DNA from 3 places in the Methylophilus luteus genome. Region 1 is predicted to be linked to each of the others. Evidence: riboswitches for the same ligand, from Rfam matches in the RefSeq annotation. Region 1 holds a riboswitch; each other region holds the start of a gene.

The links. Region 1 has a riboswitch for cobalamin ahead of ACFQ1Z_RS09305 (TonB-dependent receptor domain-containing protein). Riboswitches for the same ligand answer to the same signal wherever they lie in the genome.
Region 2: another riboswitch for cobalamin. It lies ahead of nrdA (class 1a ribonucleoside-diphosphate reductase subunit alpha); the one in region 1 lies ahead of ACFQ1Z_RS09305 (TonB-dependent receptor domain-containing protein).
Region 3: another riboswitch for cobalamin. It lies ahead of ACFQ1Z_RS10160 (TonB-dependent receptor); the one in region 1 lies ahead of ACFQ1Z_RS09305 (TonB-dependent receptor domain-containing protein).

What each region holds. Positions count from the first base shown of each region.
Region 1 covers NZ_JBHTKB010000001.1:1,954,004-1,961,057, reverse strand. Annotated here, with positions in the region: gene ACFQ1Z_RS09310 (hypothetical protein) at 1-242, opposite strand, end outside; gene ACFQ1Z_RS09305 (TonB-dependent receptor domain-containing protein) at 335-2,197, opposite strand; cobalamin riboswitch at 2,404-2,615, opposite strand; gene ACFQ1Z_RS09300 (hypothetical protein) at 2,706-2,942, shown strand; gene ACFQ1Z_RS09295 (cell division protein ZapA) at 2,946-3,248, shown strand; gene ACFQ1Z_RS09290 (DUF2237 family protein) at 3,557-3,916, opposite strand; gene ACFQ1Z_RS09285 (EVE domain-containing protein) at 4,044-4,508, shown strand; gene ACFQ1Z_RS09280 (GGDEF domain-containing protein) at 4,557-5,729, shown strand; gene ACFQ1Z_RS09275 (trypsin-like peptidase domain-containing protein) at 6,171-7,054, shown strand, end outside.
Region 2 covers NZ_JBHTKB010000001.1:193,830-200,883, forward strand. Annotated here, with positions in the region: gene ACFQ1Z_RS00820 (PepSY-associated TM helix domain-containing protein) at 1-141, shown strand, start outside; gene ACFQ1Z_RS00825 (OmpP1/FadL family transporter) at 157-1,428, opposite strand; cobalamin riboswitch at 1,836-2,058, shown strand; gene nrdA (class 1a ribonucleoside-diphosphate reductase subunit alpha) at 2,182-4,461, shown strand; gene nrdB (class Ia ribonucleoside-diphosphate reductase subunit beta) at 4,658-5,791, shown strand; gene yfaE (class I ribonucleotide reductase maintenance protein YfaE) at 5,897-6,310, shown strand; gene ACFQ1Z_RS00845 (hypothetical protein) at 6,408-6,617, opposite strand; gene ACFQ1Z_RS00850 (hypothetical protein) at 6,893-7,054, shown strand, end outside.
Region 3 covers NZ_JBHTKB010000002.1:124,834-131,887, forward strand. Annotated here, with positions in the region: gene ACFQ1Z_RS10130 (hypothetical protein) at 322-492, shown strand; gene ACFQ1Z_RS10135 (hypothetical protein) at 569-1,387, shown strand; gene ACFQ1Z_RS10140 (hypothetical protein) at 1,595-2,191, shown strand; gene ACFQ1Z_RS10145 (SIR2 family protein) at 2,220-3,092, opposite strand; gene ACFQ1Z_RS10150 (ParA family protein) at 3,079-4,101, opposite strand; gene ACFQ1Z_RS10155 (hypothetical protein) at 4,524-4,928, shown strand; cobalamin riboswitch at 5,107-5,335, shown strand; gene ACFQ1Z_RS10160 (TonB-dependent receptor) at 5,533-7,054, shown strand, end outside.

The DNA.
Region 1 (7,054 bases):
GTCACGCAGAAATTGCTGACGCCACCCCAGGTCACCGCTGCCAGATCGAGCCCGGCACACAAAGCCAGCAGGGCGACAAACATAATGGTGGAACGCAGGTAGTAACCGGCAATAAAGAAAGCCGCGTATGAAGCGCTAGGCAGGAAATCGATAGAAGCGAAATGATGACCGCGCGTGACGATGACCATCAGTGCAATGACAAATGCGATTGCCAGAGATTGAGTTGAAATTTTACGTGGCATGCCAACGACTCCCAAATTTTATTAAATTAGCCAGGGGTGAATTTTAGCCCAATTCCATCTGGCTTGGTCAAAATCCACCGCTTATTCAGTGCCTAGTGCATGTCATAGTTCAGGCTGAAAAACACATTCGCACCCATGGTGTTGTAATCAACCGTGGAGTTGACTGCTGCCAGCACATAATCTTTGTCCAGAATATTATTGGCGCGGGCTTGCAGTCGCCAGTTTTGATTCAACTGATATCCAAGTGTTGAGTTGAGCAGGGCGTAGCCACCTAATGCAAGGCGGTTAGCGGCATCGTTGTAGCGTTGTGAGGACGCAGTCAATTCTGTAGTCCAATTCCAATCACCAGTTTTGTATTGCAATACCAGATTGCCATAACGTTGGGCGCGTCTAACCAGTAAATTGTCTGTGCCATCGACTCTAGGGGATTGCACCGTCAGGTTGCCGGACAATAACCAGCTTTCATTTAAAACCAGGCTACTTTCAAAAGTCACCCCTTGAATTTCAATTTTTCCTGCATTCACTGCACAGTTTGGAAAGCCCACCGGGCAACCTGAGGTTAAGGTTTGAATGAAGTTGCGGATATGGTTATCAAACAGGGTGACTTTGGCCTGTAAAGCTTCACCCTGGTAACGAAGGCTGGCTTCCAGATTGTCTGCTTTCTCGGCAGCCAAGTTCGGATTGCCGAAGTTCACCGCATACAATTGATTGAATGTAGGTGCACGGAAGGATGATCCGTATTGTGCCGTTACCCGCCAGGCTGGCGTGAGTGCATAACCATAGCCTAGGCCACCAGTGGTGTAATTGCCAAACTGGCTGTTATGGTCTTCTCTCAAAGATAACTGGGCACTATGGTTGTCAAAGTTGCCGGTATAACCCAGGACGAAAGCATCATTGCTTCTGCCTCTGTCCAGTGTTTGCCTGCCGATAGTCTTTGTCAGTACATCCTGTTCAAGCCGGTCATAAGCAAACATGATGGTGCCATTCGAGAGTTGGTAATCATGTTGCCAGGAAATCTGGTGCTGCTCGGTTTCAATATTACTATTGGCTGTTGCGCCAGTTGCTGCGCTGACGGTATATGACTGATCGCGACCATTGTTATATTGCAAGGTACTCTTCCAGCGTTCGGTCAGTGCGTTCTTCAGCGTGACCCCATAACCTTGCTGGTAGCGGTTTTGATGGTTGCCAACATAACCATTGTCATATTCGCTACGGCCATCGCTCTCCAGGTAGTTCAGTCCCAGAGTATGTCCTGGAGCAAACTCCAGATTGGCATAAGCTGATCCACTGAAATTTTGGTAGCCGTCACGGTCTTTGTCCACATTTAATGGCGGGTGTTTTTTTGCGCTGATGCCACGGGTGTCATAGCTGCTGATTTGTGCGCCTAATTTCAATGCTTTGTAAGTGGTATCGATCCCGGCATTGCCTGTGTAAGTATCATAGCTGCCAGCACCAACTGTACCGTAAATATGTGTTTTATTACCGCTGCCACGTTTCGTGAAGATCTGGATCACGCCACCAATCGCATCGGAGCCATACAGGCTAGATGCTGGGCTGCGCAAGATTTCAATGCGGTCAATCAATGCAAGGGGAATATTCTCAAAAGCTGTAGTGCCAGTAGTGCCGGAGTTAATACGCACGCCGTCGACCAGTACAATCAGCTGATTATCGTTGGTGCCACGTAAGGTGATATTGCTGCTAGTGCCCATGCCACCATTGCTGTAACTTTGTACGCCAGGTTGCAGCCTGAGTAGGTCGGCCAGAGAGCCACCTTGTAGCCGGTTGATTTCTTCGCTATCGATGACGGTGATATCACCGGTGACGGTTTTGGTGGATTGCGAGGTCCTGCTGGCGGTGACCACGACTTCGTCCAGGTTTGGTGTCGCCAGCGTTTCTGCGGCTAAGGTGTTGATAGGCAAAGCTGCCATCAGCCCCAGTAACGTAATTTTTTTCATAGAATCTTCTGCTGCGTGTGAAGATTTGAATACTGTAGTGACTACACTGAATGGAAGTTTCTTTTTCATTATCTTATCCCTGGTGCATATGCGACCCCGCATATGGGTTATTGGGCGATACCAGGGGTAAGGGACAATGGATTTAGCGTTGCTATGGCTAGCAAGATTAGAAATACACTATCAGACACCGTCACCCCGCGGTATTGCAAATGGTTAGTTGTGAGGCCGGTCTCCGGGCTTGCAAGTTTTGATCTATCGCCTTCCCGAGTGTGTACTCAGTGGCTTATTGATAGACCCGCACTTGCTTACCGTTGCGGGGGCAGCACAGGCATTGCGAATGTGAATTCACGCACCTGTTTCCCAGTTTCACTCCGTCTGCAAGAACACAGCGCGAAGCACCTGACAACTGGCGCTCATTTTAGTTGAAAGTGCCTGCTTTTGCGAGCAAACATTGAGCGCGGATTCAAGTTGAAATCTTTAATTTACTTTGAAAAACTACGCTTAGCTATTGACCACAATCATTTTTTTCATTGATAATGGTTCGATGGATGCTGATCTGAAAAGTTTGGAAGAGCGTGTGGCGAAGTTAATTGCGCTGTGTCATCACTTGCGTGAGGACAATGGCCAGTTGCGTCAGGAGGTGACGAAACTGCACCAGGAGTCGCAATCGCTCAAGCTGAATATGACTCAAGCCAGCGTGCAGTTAGAAAAATTATTGTCTGCACTGCCACAGGAAGGACAATAAGCAATGGCTAAACAACCGATCGATATTGAAATCATGGGCCGTGCCTTCAGTGTGACTTGTACTGACGAAGAGCGCGATGTGATCGTGCAGGCGGTAGGCTACCTGGATGGTAAAATGCGCGAGATCCGCGATGCGGGCAAAATGGTCAGTGTAGAACGCATTGCCATCATGGCGGCACTGAATATCACGCATGAATTATTGAATACCCGCAGTGATGGCGTGGATGTGGGCGATGTGAAAAAACGCATCACCACCATGCAACAGCAAATGGATGAAGTGTTATCCAGTCAACATAAATTGTTGTAATCCTCTTAACTTCATAAAATATTCACCGTCAATAGCAGTAATTGGCGTATCATTTTTTATACGGTGTGCTTTTAAGAAGGTGTATTAAGGCGTTGCCTGGGTCTAAATTCCTTGAACTAGTCTTTGTTATAGGTTTCGGCTCATCAGGTGCTGTGCGATCGCACTAAGTTGGGATATCTTTTAAGACTCCCTTGGCGTGTGAACCTAATGTACCTTAGGCTGTTACCACCTGAACTTTTTGGTTCAGGATTATGGCTCAGGTAACCCCTTAATACACCTTCTCAAAAGCACATTTTCTTTCTGCCAGCCTATCTCAGGGCGTGGTACATCAGGTCAGCCAGGCTGACGACTTCCAGACAGCTCTCATCGCAAGATTCCAGTACCACAGGTGGTGCATAGCCGGCTTCACTGGCTTCCAGCCAGCGCCGTGCACATACGCACCAGCGGTCGCCGGCATGCAGTCCGGGGAAACCATAGTCCGGGATAGGGGTAGACAGGTCATTGCCCTGCGCGGTAGAAAACGCCAGAAACTCATCTGTCATTTCTGCACATATGGTATGCCTGCCGCTGTCTTCAGGATGAAAGCCGCAACAGCCATCACGCATAAAACCGGTGACAGGATAAGTGCTGCAAGGGATGAGCAGGGTGCCGAGGACGTTTTTAGCCATATGTAATGTGGGGTGACTTTGGTTTATGATACTGGGGTTTATGATTTTGGGTTTCCGGTTTAACGGTGCTGGTGGTACAGGCATTTATGATACTGGACATTTGCATGAGGGAAGAAGGTTTTAACAGATGGCACGTTATTGGCTGATGAAGTCCGAACCGTCGGATGTTTCGATTGATGATCTGGCGGGCTTGCCTAATCAAAGCATAGATTGGTATGGCGTGCGCAATTATCAGGCGCGCAACTTTATGCGCGACCAGATGAAGGTGGGCGATGGTGTGTTGTTTTACCATTCCAACTGCGAGGTGCCAGGCATAGTCGGCATCTGTGAGGTGAGCACGCCGGCTTATCCGGACAAGTTTCAGTTTGTGCCTGGGCATAAATATTTTGATGCTAAATCCACCCCTGAGAATCCGCGCTGGGTGAATGTGGATGTCAAACTGGTGCGTAAAACGCGCGTGCTCAGCCTGAAAGAAATGCGCGAGATCCCCGAGCTGGCCAATATGCGCACCTTGCAAAAAGGCAACCGATTGTCTATCACGCCGGTCGACCCCAAAGAGTGGGCGTTTATCACCAGGTTGCTGGGTGCGTAAAGTCGTGCCACAGGCATGCCACATGTTGCTATGGCGATGGGTTAAAGCATGAAGAGACAGCGCAAAAAAGCGGTGTTGTATATCCTGGTAGCGGGATTTCTGATCGCTTTTATCGGCGCGCTATTATTCCTGTGGATCTACTTTTCCAGCATGCGCGAGATGCACCAGACCACGCGCAATCTTTACGAGCAGCCGTTTGCGGTTTCAAATGCCGCTCAGCAATTAAAAGCCGACCTCTACCAGATACGCAGCAGCCTGCTTTACGCCACACTGATCCAGGCCGATGCCAATGCCATGGGCGAAACCATCGCTTTTATTGAGGCACGCGAGCGGCTGGCAGAAGAAAACATCGCAGTCATGCAGCACAGCTACACCGGTGACCCGCAGCAGATCATCAACCTGCAACAAAAGTGGCAGGCACTCAACCAGGTGCGCGACATGATCTTGCAAAAGCTGGAAGATGCCAGGTTTCGCGAAGCCAACCGCCTGATAGAGACCGACTGGACCAGCCGCTTTGCAGAAGTGGCCAGGCTCAATGAATCTATACTCGCCTATGCCAACCAGCGCGCCAACCAGTATGTGGAAGAAAGCCAGCAGCGGCTGCAACGGCATACCAGGGCGGGTTTGATCTATGCGTCTTTGCTACTGTCATTGTTTTTGCTGGTCAGCGTGTTTGTGGTGTGGCGCATCTACCAACTGCATATAGAGGCCGACAAATTCGCCTTCACCGACTTTTTAACTGGCATCGCCAACCGCCGGCACTTCATGCACGAGCTGGAATCCGAGATCAGGCGCAGCCAGCGCTACGCAGCACCATTTTCGTTCGCCATGGTCGATATCGATCATTTCAAAAAGATCAACGATCAGCATGGTCACCACGCCGGCGACCTGATCTTGCAGAACTTCTGTCTCAGGTGCGTGAATGCGTTGCGCACCAGTGATATGGTCGGCAGGCTGGGTGGAGAAGAGTTCGGTATCCTGATGCCTATGACCGATCTGCACGAAGCTGCCCGCGTCATAGAGCGCCTGCGCTCCGAGATCGACCATAGTGTGCTGGTGGAAAATGGTGAAAAGATCCACTACACCGCCTCGTTCGGGCTGGTTTCTACCTCGCAGCTGACCGAGCAGCAAGGCCTGGCGCATATGATGCGCATGGCCGATAACGCCCTTTACTCCGCCAAACAGCAAGGCCGCAACCGCGTGTTTATTGCCAACCATTAACGCTGGCCTGGCAATTGAGCGCAGGTAGATTCTAAATCCCGTTGTAGTCCCCCAGGCCGCATTGCAGATGCGGCTTTTTTTATGTCGCCATGACCCTGATAGCCGCAAAAAATCCGCTCTGAATCGTTGATGTGCATTGATTGTGCAAGCCGCTATTTCTGTGCACTTTAATGGTGCGCTTCTATCTGTTTTCGATTTTGCTTGGCAACGTTGTAAATCAAAAATTCTGGGTTTTTTAAACTGATTTAAACGCATGCTCCGTGCTGATTTTGTTTTTAACTCGTTGATTATTAATTAATTATTTTTCAATCAATCAGTTGTTGGCGCAAACACCGTGCTGCTTTATTTGTGTGCATCACAGGTTGGAATGCATCTTGCTGAAATGCAAGTACAGGCTTTCCAACGAAACACCAAATATGCTGTAACGGATTGGAGCACGACATGACAAAGTTATTGATCGGTTTACTGGTAGGGTGCTTGACTGCACCATTGATGGCAGAACCTTCTGGCGAGTTGCTGGAATCATTGAACAGTCGTGTGTTGCGCATCCAGGTCGGTCTCACCAACGGTCAGTTCGGTTTGGGTTCCGGTGTCGTGGTGGCTGAAAACCAGGTGGTGACTAACTGCCACGTGGTCGCCAATGCCAGCAGCATCAGTGTGCTGAGTGGCGGCGCGGTTTACCATGCGGTAGGCGTCAAGCCTGACTGGAAACACGACGTATGCATGCTGCAAATGGAAGATCTGCCGCTGGCACCTGTCAAAATGAAATCCAGCAGCGAACTGAAATACGAACAACCGGTATTCACCATAGGCTATCCCAGCTTTGTGCCAGCGCCAGTGACCACCCAGGGCGTGGTCAAGGGTCTGTTCAGCTTGGATGATTCAGTCATCGTGCGCGCCACGCCTACTTTCAGGCAAGGTGCCAGCGGTGGTGGCCTGTTTGATGAGTCCGGCACGCTGGTAGGTTTGATCACGCTGAAAAGCCCGGGCAAGGATGCGTATTATTACTATATGTCCATAGACTGGGTGCAGGCTTTACTGAACAAGCCGGCTGGCCCGGTGGTGGTAAAAAGCGAATTGCCGTTCTGGGGTAAACCAGCTGCGCAATGGCCTAACTTTATGAAAGTGGTGTTCCCCTACCTGCATAAAGACTGGAATGGCCTGAAAACAGTGGCTGCGCAATGGGTGAAACAAGAGCCTGCCAGTACCGAAGCCTGGTTCTACCTGGCAGCGGCCGAGTATGAAACACATGACCTGACCCTGGCTGAACAACATCTGCACCGTGTGGTGAGCATGAACGAGCAACATAGCCAGGCTTTCTACTA
Region 2 (7,054 bases), 1.8 Mb from region 1:
GTGTGGGGTTTGCCCATGCAGATATTCGTCAGCGCCATGGGGGTTGGCGTGTTTGGTTTAAGTGTGACCGGTGTGCTGATCTGGTTGAAAAAGCGTCAAGCACGCCAGCGGGTGCGGCAGCTTAAACACGCACAGTTGTAAAGACTGCGTTTAGCTTTACCAGCGGCGGCTCAACATAAAGTGCAAAACAATCGCCTCGTTACGAAGTTCGGATGCGCCGAATAAGGCGCTGTCGTATTTTACTTTTACCGGCAGCATCCATTCCACGCCACCGGTGGCCAGCCAGTTCTGGTCTATCTTGCGCGCGGCGCCCAGGGTCAGGTGATGCTCGAGGATACCAGCCAGCAAGGGATTCGTATTCTCACGCGGAATCGGGTTTTTGCCATAGTTGTGGCCGGCATAAATGGTGGTGCGGTCATCCCAGTTATAAGCTACGCCGGTGGCGACTACCCACTGGTTTTTCCAGTCGGCAGCAGCCGTCGGGAAAGGGTAAACGGCAGGGGCGGCCGGGTTGTTGGGTTTGGTGGCACGCAGTCTTACGTCGTTGATGGCATCGTCCCAGTTCATCCAGTTGAGCTTGAATGACAGCAACCAGGCATCTGCTGGCTTGAATGCCAGGCCTACAGCCACTTCGCGTGGCAGAGCAAAGCCTTTGACTGAGGCGTCTGAGTATTTCACCTGGCCCAATCCGGCACTGGTGTAGTCGGCAACCAGTGTGCCACCGGTCATAGGCAACTCGGTTTTTTCTGTATAAGTGGCCGCCAGGGTTAGCGTGGGGGTGACGCGATATTGCATGCCTAATTTAAAACCGGTACGCAGTGCTGAAGCATCTTCGAGCTTATAACCGGAAAACCCGGCCAGACCACCAAACGAGGTGTTGGCAAAGAAATCCTGTTCTATGCTGGCATAAACGATATTCAGGCTGGCACCTAAAGAGAGTTTTTCATTCACCTGGCAGCCTATGCCGGGGATGACCTTGGCGATGCCGAACAGCGAGGATAAATCATCGCGATTGCCAAACGGCGTGCGTATCTTATCGAACACACCACCCGCGCCGCCTTGGGCGAAGAAACCTATGCCTGCCGTGCAGGAGGTATCTTCCAGTGGCCGCGCATAGCCGCCACCGCCGAGAAAGGTGTAGCGGTTGGATGCATGTTCTTCGTTGCGGGGGTCTTTATGCACCAGGTCGGTGGTGCGTAGCACCGAGCCGAACATATCCAGCAGCGGTGCCTTGATCTGGGTCAGCCCGGCCGGGTTGGTGTTGAGCGCGCTGGTGTCGCGCGCTACCGCCACGTCGGCACCGGCCATCAGGCTGGATTCGGCACCAAAGCCGATCAGGTTGATGCCGTTGGTGGCATGTGCAGTACTGGTGAAAGCCAAAGTCAGGGCAGTTGCTAGGCGGATTGCGGAGTAGGAGCAGGAAGTCATAACGAGTTTCGGTTTTATTGCATTAAAAGCAGTTTCGCATAATCTGGCACCGCTCAGTCGCAATAATAGAGCAGTAATTACATGGTATTTATGCGGCAATGAAAATGCCCACAGCTAAGTTGCGCAGATTTTGTCTGTGCTGGCGGTGATTAGTATTGGTTAAGGCGCCCGCATACTTGTGTTTGCTTTTTCAGGCCGTTTTTGTTTTTATCCAGGCTGATCAAGATGTTACAGCTTTGTAACAAAGCTATGCGCAATTCAATTAAAAATGCAATGCATTTTCGCAACTTTTTATTAAAAAAAATCTTAAAAATATATTCCTAATAGAAACAACTAGTTGACGATTTTGAGATGACTTTATAACTATATCTTGTGTTTTGTCTGATTGAAAAGCCATAGATATTGTTTTATAGTCGCATCCATACGGTTTGCAGAAGAAACACTTCTTCGGCATTTAAAAGGGAATCTGGTGCGTGAAACCGCCTAGCGCTCACCAAGCCAGAGCTGCCCCCGCAACTGTGATCAGCGAGTTGTTTGCCAACACTAGCAGCCACTGAAGAAATTCGGGAAGGCGAGTGCAAATAATCATGACCTGAGAGCCAGGAGACCGACCGTCAGTTTTTTTACTTGTTAACGTTTGAGGCGGGGTGTCCTCGGCTTTGCAATGCATAGTGCATGAGACCGGTTTGCGGTCTGCCATGTTTGCGTTTGCGTCTTAGCTTGAACCCCCGCTGCCAGAATTGGGAGCCATCAATGTCACAATACGAATCCATGCAAGCCACCAAACGTGATGGCCGCAAGGAACCTATCAATCTCGACAAGATCCACCGCGTGATTGACTGGGCAGCACAGGGCCTGAACAATGTGTCGGTGTCGCAGGTGGAGTTGCGCTCCCATATTCAGTTTTACGATGGCATACGCACGGATGATATCCATGAGACCATCATCAAGTCAGCTGCTGACCTGATCTCGGAAGAAACGCCGGATTATCAGTACTTGTCAGCACGCCTGTCTATCTTTCACCTGCGCAAGATCGCCTACGGCCAGTTTGAGCCGCCGCATCTGTTTGACCATGTCACCAATCTGACAGCACTGGGCAAATACGACCAGCACCTGCTGCGCGATTACAACCGTGAAGAGTTTGATGTGCTGAATGGCTATATAGACCACTGGCGCGATATGAACTTCTCCTATGCGGCGGTCAAGCAGCTCGAAGGTAAATACCTGGTGCAGAACCGCGTCACCAAAAAGATCTACGAGAGCCCGCAGTTCCTGTACATCCTGGTGGCCATGTGTTTGTTTGCCAACTACAAAGGCCAGGTGCGCCTGGACCTGATCAGGCGTTTTTATGACGCGGTATCTACCTTCAAGATCTCGCTGCCTACGCCTATCATGTCTGGTGTGCGCACCCCTACGCGCCAGTTCAGCTCCTGCGTGCTGATAGAGTGTGGTGATAGCCTGGATAGTATCAACGCCACCACCAGCGCCATCGTCAAATATGTGTCACAACGTGCAGGCATAGGTGTGAACGCCGGCCGTATCCGCGCGCTGGGCAGTGAGATCCGTGGCGGCGAAGCGCAGCATACCGGTTGCCTGCCGTTCTACAAATTGTTCCAGTCTGCCGTGAAGTCCTGCTCGCAGGGCGGTGTGCGTGGTGGTGCAGCGACATTGTTCTACCCGCTGTGGCACCTTGAAGTCGAATCGCTGCTAGTGCTGAAAAACAACCGCGGTGTAGAAGAAAACCGCGTGCGCCACCTCGATTACGGTGTGCAGATCAACCGCCTGATGTACCAGCGCCTGATCAAGAGCCAGAACATCACCTTGTTCTCGCCGCATGATGTGCCTGGGCTATACGACGCCTTCTTTGCCGACCAGGATGAGTTCGAGCGCCTGTATACCCAGTACGAAGCCGATGACAGCATACGCAAACGCACGCTGCCAGCGGTTGAGCTGTTCTCGCTGATGATGCAGGAACGTGCCGGTACCGGCCGTATCTACATCCAGAACGTAGACCATTGCAACACGCACAGCCCGTTTGACCCGGCAGTGGCACCGGTGCGCCAATCCAACTTGTGTATGGAGATCGCACTGCCGACCAATGCCCTGAATGACATCAACGATACCGAGGGCGAGATCGCGCTTTGTACCTTGTCTGCATTCAACCTGGGTGCGCTGGAGTCACTGGACGAGCTGGAAGGCCTGGCTGACCTGGTGGTGCGTGCACTCGATGCCTTGCTCGAATACCAGGATTACCCGGTGAAAGCCGCGCTCAACGCCACCGACAAACGCCGTTCACTGGGCGTGGGCGTGATCAACTATGCCTATTACCTGGCGAAAAACGGCACCAACTACACCAGCGACGAAGCGCTGGGCCTGACACACCGCACGTTTGAGGCGATCCAGTTCTACCTGCTCAAGGCATCGGTACAGCTGTCACGCGAGTTCGGCCCGTGTGGTGCCTTCCAGGAAACCACCTACGCCAAAGGCATATTGCCTATAGATACCTACAAGAAAGACCTGGACGCCGTGTGCAGCGAACCATTGCTGCTGGATTGGGAAAGCCTGCGTACCGAGATCCAGAAAGACGGCCTGCGCAACTCCACCCTGACTGCCTTGATGCCATCAGAGACTTCCAGCCAGATCGCCAATGCCACCAACGGTATCGAGCCGCCACGTGGCCTGGTCTCGGTCAAGCAGTCTAAAGACGGCATCCTGCGCCAGGTAGTGCCAGAGATAGACCGCCTGCGTGACCAGTACCAGTTGCTGTGGAAAATGCCTAACAATGAGGGTTACCTCAAGCTGGTGGGCATCATGCAGAAGTTTGTCGATCAATCGATCTCTGCCAACACCAACTATGACCCGACCCGTTTTGAAGGTGGCCGTGTGCCTATGAAGCAACTGTTGAAAGACTTGCTGCAGGTGTACAAGCTGGGCATTAAAACGCTGTACTACCACAACACCCGCGATGGTGCGACTGAAGGTGGTACTGAGGCGGAGGATGATGGTTGTGCCAGCGGCGCTTGCAAGATTTAAGCAGTAAAACCCACCATATATACGGTGGGTCAAAGGTTGATTGAAACAAGATTAAGCATAAATGAGCGAGCGGGATGAAGTGCAAGGCGCACGGAGCGCAAAAACCGCAGTGTACACATAAGTACATGAGGATTTTGAGTACCGCGCAACGCCGCAATTCTCCCGCGCAGCCATTTATCACTCAGGGAACACGGCCATGGCCTATAGCATCTTTACCAAGATAGACAACGAACAGTTAAAAGAACCGATGTTTTTCGGCCAGCCCGTCAACGTGGCGCGCTACGACCAGCAAAAATACCCGGTATTCGAAAAGCTGATCGAAAAACAACTGTCATTCTTCTGGCGTCCTGAAGAGGTGGATGTATCGCAGGACCGTTCTGATTACCAGAACCTGCCCGAGCATGAAAAGCATATTTTCATCAGCAACCTCAAATACCAGACCCTGCTGGACTCCATCCAGGGCCGTAGCCCCAACGTGGCCTTGCTGCCACTGGTGTCATTGCCAGAGATAGAAACCTGGATAGAAACCTGGGCGTTTTCCGAGACCATACACTCGCGCTCATACACCCATATCATCCGCAACATCGTCAATGACCCTTCCATCATTTTTGATGACATCGTGCGCAATGACAACATCACCGCCCGCGCGTCGGATATCGCCCATTATTATGATGAGCTGATACACCAGACCATGCTGTATTCGCAGCTGGGCGAGGGCGACCACATCATCAATGGCGAGAGCAAAGTGGTCAACAAACGCGAGCTGAAAAAGCTGCTCTACCGCTGCCTGATGAATGTCAATATCCTCGAAGCGATTCGCTTTTATGTCAGCTTTGCCTGCTCATTCGCCTTTGCCGAGCGCAAGGTGATGGAAGGCAACGCCAAGATCATCCGCCTGATCGCGCGTGACGAAGCCCTGCACCTCACCGGCACCCAGCACATGCTCAATATCATGCGTTCAGGCCAGGACGACCCCGAGTTCGCCCAGATTGCCGCCGAGTTGCAGCAAGAATGCTTCGAGATGTTCAAAACTGCCGCCGAGCAGGAAAAACAATGGGCAGAATACCTGTTTAAAGATGGCTCCATGATAGGCCTCAACAAAGACATCCTCTGCCAGTATGTCGAATACATCACCAACAGCCGCATGGCTTCGGTGGGCCTGGCACCTGCCTTCCCCAACGCCAAAAGTAACCCTATCCCATGGATCAACACCTGGCTATCATCCGACACCGTGCAGGTCGCCCCGCAAGAGGTAGAACTCAGCTCATACCTGATCGGCCAGATCGATTCTGAAATGTCGGCAGATGATCTTAACGACTTTGAACTATAAGTGTGCAAACACTGACTCAGTGGCGGCGGGCAAAAATGGCAGCTTGCACTTTATCCCGCCCGCTCACTTATATAAACTTCAGTTTTTAAGTGAGCAACACCCCACGTGAGCGTAGTACAAAGCCAGCACATCCGCTTTAACCTGATCCCGCAGGAAACCCTGCTCGAAGGCCTGGAACGTACCGGGCACGAAGTAGAATACCAATGCCGCAGCGGTTATTGCGGTGGCTGCCGCGTGCGCCTGCTGGCGGGCGAAGTAGAATACCTTGAACAGCCGCTAGCCTTTATCGGTGCCGACGAGATCCTGCCTTGCTGCTGCGTACCCAAATCAGATATCCGCATTGATTGTGAATTGCGGCCAGAACTACTGGCACCGCAAACCCAGGACGATATGTTCGCAGCACAGCAATCCCTGTTCGACCTGCCAGACCCGCCAACCAAACCCATGGCTAAAAAGAAAGCCGCCAGACGCAAGAGCAACAAGTCAGCCAATCTGGCAAAAAACCTGTCACTGTTCTGATCGGGTAGTTAGCCAATAAAAAAAGCGCTTGTATCAACAAGCGCCTTTAGAGTTCGCAATCAGGGCTGGTTCTTAACGCCAACCTATCCTCCCCATGTTAGGGGCGTACCCACTGCATTTTTATATGTGGTGCACGTGCTTTCAAATCTTTCACAATATCGCAACTGATGATCTCGCAACGCCAGTACATCTGGCGGATCTTGTCATCCGCCTCAGTGCGCGACTTTCCATACACCTGCAAATTCTCAACCAGCACCCCATTCGCACTGCGTATGGTGTACAAATACTTTCCTGATATGTCCATCATTAAATAAACACCCCGAGTATTATTCGGTGTAAAACACCGTAATTATTCTGATAATTGCTACATTAACAGACAATTTTGTGTATGTATACACCGTAAAGATACTGTTTTGCTAGTCAATTCAATACTTTAATGGGTGTTTTGCATAAATTAACTTCGGTTTCAGAGGTAAGTATACTTAATTAATGATTCATCGCAGAGACTTAAATCCGAACATAAATCGATAATTGATTCAAATTAGATTATTATGAAATTAAATTTTAAGGACTAAATTGCAAATGGAAATCAAATCAAAAATTTTCGATGGTAGGGTTGAGTGTGACAATTACTTGGTGGAAATGAGTAACAGTGAGTACTTGGAGTTTGCAATAGCAGCGTTGGAAAATAATGAATATCAAAGACGGCGAGTAAGTGGATCCAAATCAGTATACGCATTATTA
Region 3 (7,054 bases), on a different contig from region 1:
ATATACCTATACGAGTTTGGTTGCTCTAAATCAGATAGTATTACTGGCAATGGGAGTATGGAATATTTTGGCCCTAGTTCTTCCAGCGATAGTTGCTTTCTTTGCTCTCAAGCATGTTTCCAAAATGTCCCCATAATCAGGCATTCAACCTTGGTATTTCTGTTGCAAGACGCCACCAAACAAAGCGGCACTTTGCGCGCGGTTAGGTTCGATGGCCTAGTTGCCAGTTCAAAATGAGAGACTCAAGGTTAACGCCTTGGGTCTTTTTTGTTTTGGGGTGAGGTACACTAAGAGCATTAAGAGTAACTATTAATCATCAATATGAAAAATACTGAACAAGACGATGACTCAGTTTTTATTTTTAAGAGAAAAGAAGCTTTTGTATTATTCGAAGGTTCAGGAGGGGGTGCGGGGAAGTTGCTTGGGGCTATACCTGTAGTCGCGGTGGTAATAATCAAATCGATTTTCAAAAATAGTGAACAATCAAAGTAATCATCAACACGGTTTGTGCACGTGGTCGTTTTGAGCCATAACCGAGCAATCAAATGTAGCCTAGAAAGCCATGTAAATGAGACTTTTCCTTTTTCTTATATTTCTTTTAGCTCGCACCTTTGTTTATGCAGGTTGCAAACCACTTGAGACTCTTGAGGGTGTAGTGTCGATACCTACATGCGAGTTTGAATCGTGTGTTTCTGGAGCAAAAGCGATATACGAATATTCAAACAGAATTAAAGATGATCCCAATGTTTTGATGTTTAATCTCCATTCAAGCCCTTGGAGATTTTATGATGACGATATGCGAATTCTTACGATTGAAGAAGTCGCAAGGATGGCCAAACCTTACATCACCAGTGGGGCAAAGCGTATTGTTTTGATGGGTTCGTGGACGGGAGCATCACCTAACCGTAATGAAAAGTCGCTTTCACAGAGACTTTCGACGGCCCTCGATGGGTTTCCTGTTTCAGGAATGGATGGCTTTTTATGGTTAGCTAAAGACGGTTCAGCTAGAACGACCCATCAAGCGTTCTCAGTGCGCAAGGGTAAAGGAGAGTATAAAATTAAAACCGGTACAGAAGTGATGGTGTCTATGGTTGCTGGTTGGCCCATAGATGCTGAAGGCTACTCTCGTAGTGTAAAAGACTCGGATGGAATAATGCGTGCAGGTGCAGGGTGGGACATATTCTTTCTTTGCCCGGATAGTGCTTTAAGTTCATTTGAAACAGCAGCACAACTTTCAAATCCAATTGCTGCATACAATGCGGCTCTTATTCGCCTTGAAAGAAATGGTGAGGGTGACAGAGATAAGGCTGCTGAGCTTCTTATCAAAGCGGCTAAAAGTGGAGATGTAAAAGCGAAAGCACGATTGAATGCATTAAAGTTAAAGTAAGCTACACTGAGGCATCCTCTGTTTCTACTACTGTAAGCGCGTAGCTTCAATTGATGCTTTATTGCAGTTGTAATACAACTAGTGCTGTGTTCGACTCACAGAAGGGCCACCATTTATAAACTGACTCAAGATTAACGCCTTGGGTCTTTTTTGTTTTGTGGTGCTAATATCTTTCTATTAAGAATAACAATCTCAAATTCTAATCAGATGAACGCTTCAATAAGTTCTAATCGTATTTACTTTCAAGGGAACCCTTGGCCTGAAGGACATAAGATTAAAGATTTTCAGTGGACATTAGAGATAATAGACGCTGAGGTCTGGTTCCACTTCCATTTGGTAACAGATGATTATTATGCAGAGCGGGATATTGAAGATGATGAAAATCTAGATTATCCGTCGGAGTGGAATGCGCCTATTGTATGGGGCAACTATCATCGATGCACTATCTCTTCAACTGATTGGCACGAAGGGGGCTTTAAAGTTTGCGAGATTGACAAATACTCATTGGACTTTTTAAATGAATTAGAGCTTAGTGTAGATGCTTTGCCATGCGACCTTAATGACCATGATGCAAAAGCATTTCAGATTTACCTGTTAGGCCACGATACCGTAGTAGATCATTGTATTAAATTTTTTCGTATTGAAAGGACTGACAACTTTAGAATTCAATGGAATGGCAAGATTGCTTTGACGTATGTTGGTGACTATGAGCCTTCTCATCAATTCAATTTAGAAATTGCATCTGTTAAAGCGCCAACGCTTTATTTCAAACCCTGCCTCATAGTCGCAGGGCTTAAGCCATAACCAATCAGATTACAACGATAAAAGCGCATCACCATTGTTGGGTTAAGGAGATTTCAATTCTTTTTTGATTCACAGAAGTGACTAAATGCTCCAATTCTTCCAATAAATTACTATGCTGAGTCGTGTCTGAATATTTGTACTCTAAAATCTTCAATTTTAAAGAGTCCTCATATACTTGCTTCACTAAAGTCGAATACCTTTTAGAAGGTAAGACAAAGTAATGTTTTTGAGCATATTTATGTCTAAAACAATAATCCTCTAACAACAGTCTAATATCTGGATCATCTAGGCCACACCCTATAAAAATAAAAGTGTGTGTTCTTAGTAATGAGTCTAGCAACTCATAAAAATCTCTGTGGGAATTCCTGGCTTTGGCATAATCCACTCTGGTGAAAATGAGATTATTTGGTTCTGTAACGGTTCCATGTGATTTAATTAAAACTGGAGCATTTCTTCTTATTGAGTCTGCAATATCATCTTGAGTGTAATTTTTTATATTTATCGTCCCTTGGCTTGCAGCGCTTACATACGAATCATAGATATTATCGAAATTTGGAGTGATATTAATTCTAAGATCAAGTAGCCAAAGTAATTCATGAATCCTAGTATGACCATAACCTGGGGTTTGGAACTCATCTTTGACTAACTCAATAAATTCGTCTCCAAGAACGCGACGTATTACCTCACAAGCCGTTAATAAATCATTTTGTTTGATCAACTGTTTTGTAATGGTTTTATCTTTTGGTTGAAGTCTATTTGCAGCAACGTTCAAAAATTGAACCCATGACTTAGGACGAGTAACTCCATCTCTACCTAAAGAGTTCATTGATACCCCTGCTCCAAAGAAAATTACAGCTTTTCTTCTGGCAATGTCATCAATAATTTTTTCACCCCAGATCATTTTCAATCTCTCTGATATTCAACTCGATATTGTTAGAAATTTGGCTGACTATGTTTTCAAATTGCTTAACTTTTTCAAAATGTGCACCTACAACGCCATCAGCCGATTTCAAAGAGAAGATTGGCTTAGAGGCTGTCTGGGACATTGGTACTAAGCTTTGGAGATATGGAATTTCCCCTAATTTGTACTCTAATTTTTTTCCCAAATTGAATGGGGTAACTAAATGTTTATTAATGGCGGGAGTGATTTTCTTGATTATTTTTTCGTAGGCATTTACCGGTTGTTTTTTGCCATTGACAGTTTTGGCTGTGTACTGCTGGCTAACATACCCCAAAAACTTAATATTAGGTTTGGCTGGTTCCGCGCCATCATCAAAATGATAGTTAAATCCATTTTCCTCTATAAACGATTCAAGTCCTCTTTCAAGACCACGTTTCCATGTGCTGATTGCTAGTTCAATATTCTGAAGACCACGCAAACTAAAAATATCTGATGACATGGGAAGAATAAAATAGTCGCAGGATAAAAGAATTGTTCGATTTATTGCACCTAAGGACGGGCCGACGTCAAAGAAAACATAGTCATAAGCTTGTAGTTTTGCCCATTCCAAGAGCGCTCTGAAAAAAAATGTAGTTTTAAGCCCGCGTTCTTGACCACTTGTCGACTCAATCCAATCTTTAGAAAGAAAATCCTCAGCCAATGAGAATTTTGGATCACCTGGAACAATATCCACACCAAATTGCGTACTTCTAACTATAGGAATGGAAGCATAGCCTTTTGATTTTTTTAGCGAAGCTACAAGATCATTAATTGTGCCTGAGTCTTTTGTGGTTGCATAAAGTTCATCGAGCTTATTTTCTGACAACATATAAGCTGTCGCATTGCATTGCGGATCAGCATCCACTACTAGAATTTTTCTTCCTTGTGTGGCAAAGAAAGCTGCAACATTACACATAAGAGTAGTTTTCCCCACTCCACCCTTGTTGTTGAACACGCATATTGCTTTCATAGAATTTTCCTTTAATACCAACTTGGCTTTTCATTTAGATGAATAATTTCAATGATACTGACAATCGAGTCAAAGTTGTGGATTTCTGTTTGAGGGTTGGTTTGACTATCCCAATTCATCCTCGCGCAGCTTAAAAACGCTACTAAGTCACACGGCTAGAGCCATAGCCAAACAATCAAGGCTGGCTGATCGACCATGATCCCAGTGGCAATCATTGGCCGTTATGTTGGCTTGCCTGGGAATTGGCGCTGAATTAAGTATAAGTGGATTAAGTTAATGCTCAGATTCGCCTTTTGGCGGACAAAGCAGGGTGAGAAACCCAAGCTTAACGACTGGGGGGGTGATTTACTAAGTTAGACTATGATGCTTTTGCCTTCAATCAACAGCTGACTTATTTCTGATAACTATAAAAAGGAAAAATAATGAATCCAACGAATCAACCGACTTACATTAAACGTGCAGTCATTCTAATCATCTTTGCACTTGCATTAAGTTTCATCAAACTTGGCATAGATTATGACTATATTTCGTCTATTGCTCCTATCCGGTTTACGATCATAGGACTGGTTTGCACTGTCTTAATTGTGTTGTTTCTTGCCTATAAAATATGGACTGGTAGAAACTGGGCGCGCATTATTTTTACCGTTTTCTTTGTCATTGGCATTTATCCGGCTTTACTTTTATTACCTGTAGAAGCCCATCGAAATGTTGTAGTGCTGCTTGCTAGTAGTTTGCAGATTTCGTTACAAACAGTCGCAATTATTTATATGTTTCTACCGATTTCAAATGCTTGGTTTAAGTCAGTTAAACAAGCAAAAAGCACATAATTATTTGAATTTAATTTGCGCTGTCCGATTCACAGAGGGGCCACCATTTATTGAGAGACCCAAGGTTAACGCCTTAGGTCTTTTTTGTTTTGGGGTGAGGTAAAGCATCATCCATGCAGCCGCTTCATCATCGTGGTGTAAGTTTGTGTATATGCATTGACAGTGGAGTACTACAAACTTACACTCGCCTCACCATGGTTCAGCTTGGCAATGCTTTAAAAAGCCAAGCAGATTAATAGGGAATCCGGTGCCGTCTCAAGATGACTGCGAGACCATTCCGGAACTGCCCCCGCAACTGTAATCGGATAGCCTGTTCGCACATCTAGCCACTGAGTTCATCACTTGGGAAGGCCGCGAACAGACAGTGACCCGAGAGTCAGGAGACCTGCCCTGGTGTAGTCGTAGAGTTCGAATTAGGGCGGGGTGCTCCTGAGTAGAAGTGAATGTCAATTCACCGTTTACATATCTATAACACCGCATACACCAGCTAAGTTGTGTCGTACCCCGGCATGCATCAGGCTGCCCTTTTTGAACCCTGCTATTACCAACGTACGTGACGGATAGGTCGCGTTAATTTGAATGGTATTCAGGGAGTATTACAATCATGTTTAAACAAGAGGTATTGAGCGTGGCCATCCTGGCAGCGCTTTCCTGCAGTGCATACGCAACTGATGATGTGCTGGACGAAGTGGTCGTCAAAGCGCCTGCAGAACCCAGGGCGGCAATCAATCTCAATAAAACCAATAGCACGGCAAGCCGATTGGGTTTGACCGCAAAAGAGACACCCGCAAGCGTAGAAGCAGTGGATAGCGAAACCATACGCCAACGTGGGGATATCAGCATCAAAGAAGCTGTGACCCGTACCACCGGCATCACTGATATCAGCACCCCTGGCAATGGCCAATCCTTTTCATCCCGTGGATTCACAGGAAACAACTCCGTCGCACAAGCCGAAGACGGTGTGCGCCTGGTGACAGGGGCGGGCACGCTGACCTATCCATCAGATAGCTGGGGTTACGAAAGAATTGAGGTATTACGCGGCCCTGCTTCGGTCATATTTGGTGATGGTTCTGCAGGAGGCGTGATCAATAGTGTGAGAAAAAAAGCCAGCAAGGAAACGTCGCTAGAAGCTTTATTCGGGTTGGGAACACGCGGCGCTTATCGTGCCGGTGTCGGTGGGTCAGGTGCCATCGGTGATGTGGGTGCTTTCCGTATTGACGCCTCTGCACTAGGTGGTAATGGATACATAGATCGTGGCGATTATAAAAGTAAAAAAATCATGTCGTCGTTTCTATACACGCCTGCAGAAAATATACGGCTTGGTTTTACACTTGACCATGCAGAAGAGTCACCGACAGCCATCTATGGCTCGCCGCTAGTGAATGGAAAGATTTCACGCTCATTACGCAAAGCCAATTTCAATGTAGACAATGACGAAATGGATTTCATTGATACACGGGCACGCGCCAAGCTGGAATGGGATATCACTCCCTCATTAAAATTCAAGAATGAGACCTACTGGTTCAAGTCAGATAGGGAATGGCGTAACGCGGAAAACTATGCGTTGAATACGACGACTAACCGCGTCACCCGCAGCAGTTTTTTAGCGATTGAGCATGAGCAGACCCAGTATGGCAACCGTATGGAGCTAGCCTCGGTGGATGCGGTGTTCGGCCATCAGAACCGTATCGCCGCGGGTTGGGAAATATCGCATACCGATTTTCTGCATAGCAGCAATGCGGGCAACACCGCTACAGACAGTGTCCCTGTTTATAATTTCTCCCCCGGCCAGTTTAGAAGCACGACGGCGGTATTGAAAAACTACGATGCTGATCTCAAGCAGCAAGCCTTCTTTGTTGAGGATGCATTCAATGCGACGGATCACTTAAAGCTGATCGTTGGATTGCGTAAGGACCTGATCGATACCTATCGAAAAGACTACAGAGGCGCTGCCAATGTTGATCAGGATTTCTCACCGTTAACCTGGCGCGCAGGGGCTGTCTTTGATTTGACGCCAGAGACTGCCTTGTATGGGCAAATGAGCCGCGGCACAGACCCGGTGACTAACTTGTTAGGTTTGAATCTGGCAAACGCCCAGTTCGACCTGACTAAGTCGCGTCAGGAAG